Regions from separate parts of the Bacteroides sp. f07 genome, predicted to be linked through region 1. Evidence: riboswitches for the same ligand, from Rfam matches in the RefSeq annotation. Region 1 holds a riboswitch; the other holds the start of a gene.

Region 1 (5,477 bases):
CCAACGGCCACGGAGTAAGCAGCAACCCGGTCATCACCTCACTGTGCCCCAACGTGTTCTGAAGGAAAAACGGCAGGGATACCATTGCCGACATCTGCGCGATAAACGAACAAATGGAAGTCAGGATAGACAACCGGAAAATCGGTATTCGCAGCAAGTCGAGCGGTAGGAGAGGAGTTGTCTGAGTCAACTGCCGACGTACATAATACGTCCCGACTACCGCTACCACCACCAACTGAACGACCAGAAAATCCATCTTCTCATGATGCGCAAATCCGTCCAGCGTGTAAATCAGTAACCCGAAAGTTATCGCATTCGCTATGGCACTGATATAATCGAACTTTCGTTTCGACAATTCTTCCTGCTTCGGTAAATGCTTGATACCCAAAAACAACGCCGTGATTCCCAACGGCACGTTAATGGCAAACAACCAATGCCAACTGGCAATCGAAAGAATACCGCTAGCCACAGAAGGACCTGCCGCTGCCGATATGGCAACCACCATCGCATTAATTCCCATCCCCCGGCCAATCTGACTTTTCGGGTAAATATACCGCAACTGCGCCGTATTCACACTCGTAATGGCGGAAGCGCTGAACCCTTGGAAAATACGTGCCACCGTCAGCGTCCAGAATGAATCGGACAGCGCGCAAATCAGCGAAGTGATACAAAACAACCCGATGCCCGAAAGAAAGACTTTCCGATAACCAATCATCTCCCCCAAAGCGGAAAAGGACAACAGGGATATGACGATTGCCAACTGATACCCATTGATAATCCACGTAGTCACGGCAGGCGTCGTCCCGAAGTCATGCGAAAGCGTAGGCAATACGATATTAACTATATTGATGTCCAGTACAGACATGCAAAGAGCGAATCCGACGGATACCACCGCCCAAATACGTTTGGGCATCGGCAATCCGTCGGATTCGTCAGATATATGAGTCGTAGTTATTGTTTGTACCATAAAAAACTTATTCTTGCAGAATTATCTTTTGTCCGTAAAAGTAAACAAAACAACCGTACAGGTGTTTTTGTTTTCTTTGAAAAATAAGTTTTTTTAGTGGTGGAGATTTTCTCAACTTTTGGATTATCTCCCCCTTCGGGATTACTTTAGTTTCAGAATCCGTTGATTGCTGCTCCCCCGAAACTCCAGGTAAGGAGAAAAGAGCGACTGCTCGAAACGTCCGTCCACCAACACGTCGATGTAAGGAAGAATAGCCTTCAACCGTGGTTTCACCTGAATCTCCTCATACGTATACCCGGTATAGCACCACACATTCATCCCCGTCTCTTCTTTCACCCGCTTGGCGAGCGACAGAAATTCTTCGGGATAGAAGAAAGGGTCCCCGCCGGAGAAAGTCACCCCGTCCAACAACGGATTCGCTTTAATCTCCCTGATGATAGACGAAACCTTCTCTTCCGTCAACAGTTCCCCCGCTTTCGGATTCCAGCTTTCCGGGTTGTGGCAGCCGTGACAGTGATGAGCGCATCCGGCAAGATAAATAGAATACCGGATGCCTGCACCGTCCACTATTGTTTCAGGATAAGTTCCTAATAAATTCATTGGTTTACAAATGTTTCACACGGTCTTTTTCTTCCGCCCGTTTGGCAGAGTTCCAAGAACTCAGGTCGCCCGTCAGATAACCCGTGATACGACGCATGCGGAGAATACTTTCACTTTGGCAAACCGGACATTTGTCGAAAATCACCCCTTTGTAGCCGCAGTTGTGGCAAGTATCTACCGGATGATTGATAGAACCATAACCGATTCCCTCGTCATGCATCACTTTCACGATTTTGGCGATGGCACGCACATTCTTCTGCGCTTCCCCGTCCAGCTCCACATACGTGATATGTCCGCCACGGGTGATGGCGTGGAAAGGAGCTTCACGTTTGATTTTCTCAACGATGCTAATCGGCTCTTTCACGTCTACGTGGAATGAGTTTACATAATAATCACGGTCTGTCACTCCGGGGATTTTTCCGTATTTCCGGCGGTCCATCTTCGTGAAACGTCCTGAAAGTCCTTCGGCGGGAGTAGCCAGTACCGAATAATTCAAGTTATATTTCGCCTTGTATTCATCCACTACCTTATTCATTTCCATCACAGCTTCATACAGCGTGTCCCATGCCTTCTGGCTGTGACCGTGACCTTTGCCGTAAAGAGCCACCATCGCATTGTGCCCGCCGATAAAGCCGATTCCCAGCGTACCGCTGCGCAATACATCGCCTACCTGCTCGTTCGGATTCAGTTCGGCACCGCCTTTCCACACGTTATTCCCCATCATGAACGGGAACTGGCGTGCCAGTGCCGTGCGCTGGTATTGGTAACGTTCGTAAAGCTGGTCGGCTACCAAAGCAGCCATATTGTGTACGGATTCGATGAAAATCTCTTTCGCTTTTTGCTCGATGGCATCCGTGTTGCGTTCATCCTCTATTAAGTTTTCAGCCTTAATGCGGGCTTCGATAGCCAATCTCGGCATATTCAGCGTAGTGAAAGAAAGATTACCGCGTCCCAAAGACGATTTTTCTCCCGCCACATTCTCAAACACACGTGTACGGCAACCCATTGTCGCCAATTCGTAGATATAACGTTTCGGGTCGTCCGCTTTCCATTTCTCGTTCGTGTTGAAAGGCGTATCAAGGAACATGAAGTTCGGGAACAACGCCTTCGCGGTAGTCTGGCAAGCTTTCAGCAACAAGTCGAAGTTCGGAGCTTCGTAACGGTCTTTCATCGCGTCTTCTATATTCTCCGCTTTCATCGCTTTCTCAAAGTCCTTTTCCGAGTAAGACACCCCGTCCTTCACCTTGAATATCTGAATCGGGAATACAGGCACTTCTCCCCGTGTACCCAAGCCCTCGATGGTAGCTTTCAGCAATTCCTCAATCACCATCCGCCCTTCTGCAGAAGTGTCCGTACCGTAATTGATAGAACTGAACACCACCTGGTTACCTCCGCGTGAGTGCATCGTGTTCAGGTTGTGGATAAACCCTTCCATCGCCTGATGTGTATCCTTGCGGGTCTGCTGGTATGCTTTCTCCGTGATGCGTGCCAGATGTTCCTTATCTATAATGATTTGCAGGGCTATCAAAGCGATACGCAACGTTTCGCGCTCTGCCTCGGTAGATTTGATAGACGGCAGATACTCCTTAATCAACGTACGGATTGCCTTCTCGTCCGCCTGGCTGCCGTTCTCCATCGCCACATAGAAGTTGATGAACGAAGCCATATGCTTACGGAAAGACTTCGCCACTCCTTTCGCCATGAAGAAGTCGAAAGCGGGAATCGCCTGTCCGCCGTGCTGCTCGTTTTGGTTAGTCTGGAAAATGATAGTAGCCAGCGTCGCGTAGCTCTGAATACTTTGCGGGGTACGGATGCTGCCGTTCTTTGTGCGGAAGCCTCGTTCAAAGAGGTCGTCCATGTCATATTGGATGCAAGTCGTCGTCTTGGTCGGATAATAATCCAAGTCATGGATATGAATGTCGCCCAACTGGTGCGCTTCGGCAAAACGCTTCGGCAACAGATATTTATAAGTATAATCTTTGGTCACTTCGGATGCAAAAGTCATCATCTGTCCGGCAGGGGTGTGGCTGCTCATGTTGGCGTTGCTCAGGTTGACGTCGTTCTTGTCAATGGCAACGATACCGTCCATCACGTGCTTCATCTGGGTTTTCTTGTCCCGTTCCGTATTCCGCCATTCGCGATAGATGATATACTTCTTCGCTACTTCCGGCCTAACCTTCATTAATGCCTTTTCCACTAAATCCTGAATCTCCTCTACGGTAATCGTAGGAGTGGCAAACTGACTGATTACATTCATCGTGATGTCAGCCACCAACTGCTGCTCATCCTGAATCCCCGTTGCACTGAATGCCTTGCTGATTGCATTCTTAATCTTACTGATAGAGAAATCTTCTCTTTTACCATCACGTTTGATGATACAAATTTCCGCGTAGTTCATAACTTTAACTCCCGAAAGTGATTAATAATATGTTTATTCGATTCCGGCAGGTCTTCTGACTTATCCCTCCCTCGCAGCGCCTTCCCACACCTACCGGTGCAGTGACATAGTGTGCGGATTCACAGAGAATTACAGCAGCGGGTACTGTCGCCGATTTGCACAGCGTTCCCTCATTGACTAAACCTCTTTTTAGCTCCGAAAACGGATACAAAGATAGAAGATAATCCAATACATCGGTTAGCTTTTAACATTAAATTTCGGGAAACTTTTCTTTCTCGCTGATACAGAAAGTTTTCCGTTTTGGAAAACTTTTAAGAAAATACTTTTGTGGGAATTTCTCTATTTTGCTCTTAAGGAAAGGACTAAAAAAACTCTGTTTTTTAGATGGGTGGCTGATAGGCGATTTTTATTCCGCTACGATAACCTCAATGTCATAACCTATGAACAGTCCGCTCTCTATGACGCCGGTGATTTTCTTCAGCCGTTCTTCGAGAGAATCGTCAATGAAGCTGAAGCGGGTGTCGAGGATGAAGTTACCGTTTTCTGTAAAGATTGGTCCGTCTTTTCCGTGGGCGGGGCGTAGAATGATTTCCGATGCGCCTAGGTGTTGCAATTCGCTTTCCACATAAGCCAGTGAATCGGGAAAGATTTCTACGGGAACGGGGAATTTGCTTCCCAGTCGGTCGACCCGTTTGCCGGGGTCGATGATGATGAATGTTTTGCGGCTGCTCCGGATGAGCAGTTTCTCTTTGAACATGGCTCCGCCACGACCTTTTATCAGGTTCTGCTGCGGGTCTACTTCGTCCGTTCCGTCGAAAGTCCAGTCGGGACGTTTGTTCCAGAGGGTGGTTTGGGGGATGCCTAGCTGTATGCAGGTCATGGAGATTTCTTTGGAAGCGGGGATGACTTCGATATGTAGGTGCTCTTCGAGAATCCGCTGTGCCAGTTCGAACAGTGTCAGGTAGACGGTGGATCCGGAACCGGCTCCGATGGTTTCCCCGTCTTTGGCTATTGCGGCAATCTCGCGGGCTACGTGTTCTTTCGCTTCATGGTTGATAATGGTGTCCGACCATTGAAGGTGCTTTATCAGATAATTTTCCCAGTCCATTGAAATTATTCTTTATTTGGTAGTATAAATATAACGGATAATGGAGCTTTTTTGTTTCTTCTATAATTCCCTTAATTACTTTGGCTATTCTTATGGTGGAGAATCTTCTTTGCTTGTGGATAAATTAGTACCTTTGCAAAAATAGCAAGTGAATATGAGTAAACTTTTAAAGATAGATAAAGAATATACAGAGTGGATAAGCGAACTTAGCTTACGTTTTAGAAAGAGCCAAATAAAGGCTGCGGTAAAGGTGAACTCAGAAATGCTTCATTTTTATTGGTCCCTTGGCGGAGATATTGTTACTAAAAAAGCTGAAAGTAAATGGGGGAATGGCTTTTATAAGGGACTTAGTCAGGATTTGCAAGCCATATTTCCTGATGTAAAAGGTTTCTCGGTTCGTAATC
Region 2 (5,477 bases), 630 kb from region 1:
ATTCTTTCGATTGTATGTATTCTTTGTCTTTGTGCCTGCAAAAACGGCAATGCTTCCGGCTTAAACAAAACCGAAGTAGCACAGGATACTATCAAGACTTTCACATTACCCACCATCCCGACAATGATGACGGCGCCGGAACAACGGGCGGATTTCCTTGTCAAGCACTATTGGGATAACGTAAACTTTGCCGATACCAATTATATCCATCACCCCGAAGTGACCGAACAGGCTTGGGCGGACTATTGCGATATATTGAACCATGTTCCATTGGAAACAGCACAGCAAGCTATGCGGAAAACTATCGAACGGACAAACGTGGATAAGAAAGTATTCACTTACATCACCGATTTGGCAGACAAATATTTATACGACCCTAACTCCCCTATGCGTAACGAAGAGTTTTATATCCCTGTACTGGATGCCATGATGGCTTCTCCCGTACTGGAAGAAATAGAAAAGGTACGTCCCAAAGCCCGTCGCGAACTGGCTCAGAAAAACCGTATCGGAACCAAAGCATTGAACTTTAACTATACATTGGCTTCCGGCGCACAAGGTTCCCTTTATCAACAGAAATCGGACTATACCTTACTATTTATCAATAACCCGGGATGCCACGCCTGCACGGAAACAATCGAAGCATTGAAAAATGCGCCTGTCATCAATCAGCTTCTAGCACAAAAGAAGCTAACCGTCCTCTCTATCTACCCCGACGAAGAACTGGACGAATGGCGGAAACATCTGAATGAATTCCCGAAAGAATGGATTAACGGATATGATAAGACCTTCGCTATCAAGGAACAACAACTGTATGACTTGAAAGCCATCCCTACCCTTTATCTCCTGAATAAGGATAAAACCGTTCTTCTGAAAGACGCCACCGCGCAAGCTATTGAAGAATATCTTTTATTACATCAATAAACCTTGCAAAAAACAAATAAACTATCTATCTTTGTCGCGCATTGGTTCGCAGCCCTCAAAATATACGAGGAAAGCGATTAAAAGGGAATCAGGTGTAAATCCTGAACAGTCCCGCTGCTGTAAGTTCTATAAATGTGTTGCGAGCAACCTACTTTTAGCCACTGGAAAGAAACTTCTGGGAAGGCGCCCGCAACAGGAACGAGTCAGAAGACCTGCCGTGCACCCAATTTCACTGCTTTCGAGGAAAAAGCGTTGAGTCTAATGAACCGGACAATCCGTCTATCATTTCATTCATCACTCTGATTCAGAGAAAGTGTGTTTTAATTAATAAACTCTGCCAAGTTTATTTATGCGTGTCCGGTCGAAGGGATTTCGCCCGGACACTTTTAAAAGTGAAAAAACAGACCAGTAGTAGGATAAGGATGAGACATACAAGGCTATACAAAAGTATCTGTGCAGTACTCTACTGCCAACTTTTACTCCCGACACTTTTTGCGCAACAGCAAAAAGTGGATACAACGCATACATACTCCATCCCCGAAATTACTGTTTCCGATATTTATCAAACACGAGAGGTACGTTCTACCGCTCCGCTACAAGTACTTTCCAAAGATGCGCTAAAGAACCTGCATGCCCTGCAAGTTTCTGATGCCGTGAAGCATTTTGCCGGAGTGACCGTGAAAGATTACGGTGGCATCGGCGGACTGAAAACCGTATCCATACGCAGCTTGGGTGCACAGCACACAGCCGTAGGTTATGACGGAATCACCGTAACCGACTGCCAGACGGGACAGATTGACATCGGTCGTTTCTCGCTCGATAATGTAGACCAGTTATCACTTAGCAACGGTCAGAGCGATAATATCTTCCAGCCGGCACGTTTCTTCGCTTCGGCAGGAATACTGAATATACAGACACTTACTCCCCGTTTCAAAAAAGGGAAACGTACGAATATCAGCGCGGCTTTCAAGACGGGTTCATGGGGGCTTGTCAATCCATCCGTTCTGTTAGAGCAACAACTCAGTTCTAAGTGGACAGTCACAGCCAATGGCGAATGGATGTCATCGGACGGACAATATCCATATACCCTGCACTACGGAAATACAGAGGGCGACCTGACTTCACGGGAGAAAAGAAAGAATACCGACGTACAAACTTTTCGTGCCGAAGCCGGACTTTACGGCAACTTCTCCGATAAAGAGCAATGGCGATTGAAAGCCTATTACTTTCAATCTTCGCGGGGATTGCCGAAAGCCACTACACTTTATAACGACTATTCCTCACAGCACCTGTGGGACAAGAATACATTTGTACAAAGCCAATACAAGAAAGAGTTCAGCCAACAATGGGTATTCCAGACTTCCGCCAAATGGAACTGGAGCTATCAGCGTTATCTGGACCCCGACACCAAAAACTCTTTAGGAAAAACGGAAAACAGCTATTACCAACAGGAATACTATCTCTCCGCATCGGTATTATACAGATTATTGAGCAATCTTTCATTTTCCCTTTCGACGGATGGGAGTATCAATACAATGGATACTAATCTTACTAATTTTGCGCAACCCACCCGCTATTCATGGCTGACGGCTTTTGCAGGAAAATACGTGAATGACTGGCTGACAATCTCCGCATCCGCTTTGGCGACTATCATCAACGAAGATGTCAAGGAAGGCGGCAGCGCCGGCAATCACCGCAAATTAACGCCTTATGTCAGCGCTTCATTCAAACCTTTCCGTAACGAAGAGTTTCGTATCCGTTTCTTCTATAAGGACATCTTCCGTCTGCCAAGTTTCAATGACCTGTATTACCAGGAAGTAGGAAACACCAAACTGAAACCGGAAAATGCAAAGCAATATAATATCGGTCTGACATACAGCAAGAATGTATGTGCATTCATTCCTTATCTTTCGGCAACCGTTGATGCATACTATAACAAAGTAACGGATAAAATCATTGCTTATCCTACCAAGAATCTTGCTATATGGAGCATGAGAAACTTGGGAAGTGTAGATATCAAAGGTATTGACATCACAGGAAACTTATCTCTTCAGCCTTGGGAGAAAATCCGCATCAACCTGTCCGGTAATTATACGTATCAACGGGCATTGGACGTCACCAACCCTGATTTGAGTAAGGATAAATCGACTTATAAACATCAGATAGCCTATACTCCCCGTGTTTCTGCCTCAGGACAAGCAGGCATCGAGACTCCATGGATAAATATGTCTTACTCATTCCTTTATTCGGGAAAACGCTATACAGTGGGACAGAATATCGCAGCCAACCGACTGGATAGTTACAGTGACCACAGTATTTCGGCGAGCCGCGACTTCCGGATAAGAAAAGTTACAAGTTCGCTCAGCGTGGAAGTACTGAACCTGATGGATAAAAATTACGAGATTGTACGATACTTCCCAATGCCGGGACGTTCGGTAAGAGCAACGCTAAAAATAACATATTAAAAGCAGGATACTGATATGAAAAGGAAATTGACATATATATTTTGGTTCTGCCTGCCCATCCTATTATTATTCACGGCTTGTGATGATATGGAAGATAAGCCTTTCACTTCGGACATTGCAGGTGACCCGACTGAAACAGATACAGCCGAGCTCTATGCGTTATGTGAAGGACTATTCAATCAGAATAACAGTTCATTGATGCGTTTCTCTTTCGGCAACCAGAGAATGGTGCGCAACTATTTTAATACAATCAATCATCGGGGATTGGGAGATACGGCAAATGATTTAGCCATTTATGGCGACAAGATATATGTCATTGTCAATGTTTCCAGTACAGTGGAAGTAATAGACTTCCGTACAGGAAACTCCTTGAAGCAAATTCAAATGCTGACCGAAAACGGAAGTTCACGTGAACCGCGATACATCGCCTTTCATAAAGAAAAAGCGTATGTATGTTCTTATGACGGAACAGTGACACGTATTGATACAACTTCCCTCGCCATAGACGGTGTCACCTCCGTGGGACGTAATCCCGACGGAATCTGTGTACAAAACGAGAAGTTATATGTTTCCAATTCCGGCGGACTGGATTATGCATCCGGTCTGGGAGTAGACAATACTGTATCCGTGGTTGATATCGCCACATTCAAAGAAATCAATAAAATTACAGTAGGACCGAATCCGGGCAAGATTGTAGCCGGTACGGATGGAACAACCGTTTATGTAGCAACCCGTGGAGAAGATGTAGAAGCAGGAAATTATAACTTTGCAAAAATAGACTGTCTGACAAATGGAGTGACTCATTACAATGAGAAAGTACAGAACTTTGCCATTGACGGAGAGATTGCCTATCTATACAATTACAATTATAGTACGCAAACATCTTCTATCAAGACATTCAATCTGAAAACAGGAAAAACCGTTCGTGAGAATTTCATTACGGACGGAACAAATATCGATACTCCTTATGGAATCAATGTGAATCCTTATAGTGGCAACGTGTATATCACAAATGCTTATGATTACACCATATACGGAGATTTGCTCTGTTTCAACCAACAAGGGCAACTGCAATTCCGCCTGAATAATATCGGACTGAATCCGAACACGATTGTATTCAGCGACAAGGCTTCACAAAGCGACATTGATGATAATACCGAAGAAACTGAAAATTCATTGGCTTTCGCCGATAAAGTATGGGAATATAAGCCGGCTCCCGGACAGTTTATCAATACGAGTACGTCGGCTTACAAAGATGGATATACTTATGAAGATGTATTAAAAGAAGCTACCCGAAGGATACAACAGAAATCAATTATATCATTGGGCGGATTCGGCGGATATATCGTTTTAGGATTTCCTCAATCAATTCCCAATATAAAAGGAGAATACGATTTCAAAGTAAAAGGAAATGCTTATTATAATTTAAAGACAGGAACAGGGAAATTGGGTGGAAGCGCCGAACCTGGCATTGTATTTGTGTCCAAAGATGTAAACGGTAATGGAAAACCTGATGATGAATGGTATGAATTAGCGGGAAGCGAATATGGAAAAGATACAGAAACCCGCGGATATGAAATTACTTATTCCCGACCGGAGCCTGCAAACTTAGATATTCCTTGGGAAGACAATCAAGGTAATAAAGGAGTAATTTTCCGCAATAGTTTTCATGCACAAACGTCTTATTATCCGTTATGGATTGAAGAAGATAAAATAACATTCCAAGGAACACGCCTGAAAGATAATGCCATAGTAGAAAATGGACTATGGGTAGGTTATTGTTATCCATGGGGATATGCAGACAATCATCGCAATGATAAGGAAGACAGCAATTTCAAAATAGACTGGGCAGTAGACAGCAATGGCGAATCAGTTGTTTTGGATTGTATCGACTTTGTGAAAATTACGACTTCCATCAATCAGGATGCCGGACAGATGGGAGAAATATCTACGGAAGTCATAACCGTTGAGAACTTGCACTTAAAGAAGAATTAAATAATTAATAACTAAAAATCAGAAAAGAACATGAAGAAATTATCTTTATTATTACTACTATCAGTATTTGTATTTTGTAGTTGTGGTGACGATGAC

Evidence for each region. A riboswitch is a leader RNA that binds a small molecule or an ion and turns the genes downstream of it on or off. The one in region 1 is predicted to bind cobalamin.
Region 2: another riboswitch for cobalamin. It lies ahead of ACGHVY_RS12065 (TonB-dependent receptor plug domain-containing protein); the one in region 1 lies ahead of ACGHVY_RS14535 (anaerobic ribonucleoside triphosphate reductase).

What each region holds. Positions count from the first base shown of each region.
Region 1 covers NZ_BAABXI010000001.1:3,551,021-3,556,497, reverse strand. Annotated here, with positions in the region: gene ACGHVY_RS14545 (MFS transporter) at 1-967, opposite strand, end outside; gene nrdG (anaerobic ribonucleoside-triphosphate reductase activating protein) at 1,109-1,567, opposite strand; gene ACGHVY_RS14535 (anaerobic ribonucleoside triphosphate reductase) at 1,572-3,965, opposite strand; cobalamin riboswitch at 3,993-4,180, opposite strand; gene rpiA (ribose 5-phosphate isomerase A) at 4,372-5,073, opposite strand; gene ACGHVY_RS14525 (PDDEXK nuclease domain-containing protein) at 5,228-5,477, shown strand, end outside.
Region 2 covers NZ_BAABXI010000001.1:2,925,793-2,931,269, forward strand. Annotated here, with positions in the region: gene ACGHVY_RS12060 (DUF5106 domain-containing protein) at 1-921, shown strand, start outside; cobalamin riboswitch at 947-1,156, shown strand; gene ACGHVY_RS12065 (TonB-dependent receptor plug domain-containing protein) at 1,344-3,386, shown strand; gene ACGHVY_RS12070 (YncE family protein) at 3,402-5,381, shown strand; gene ACGHVY_RS12075 (DUF4465 domain-containing protein) at 5,412-5,477, shown strand, end outside.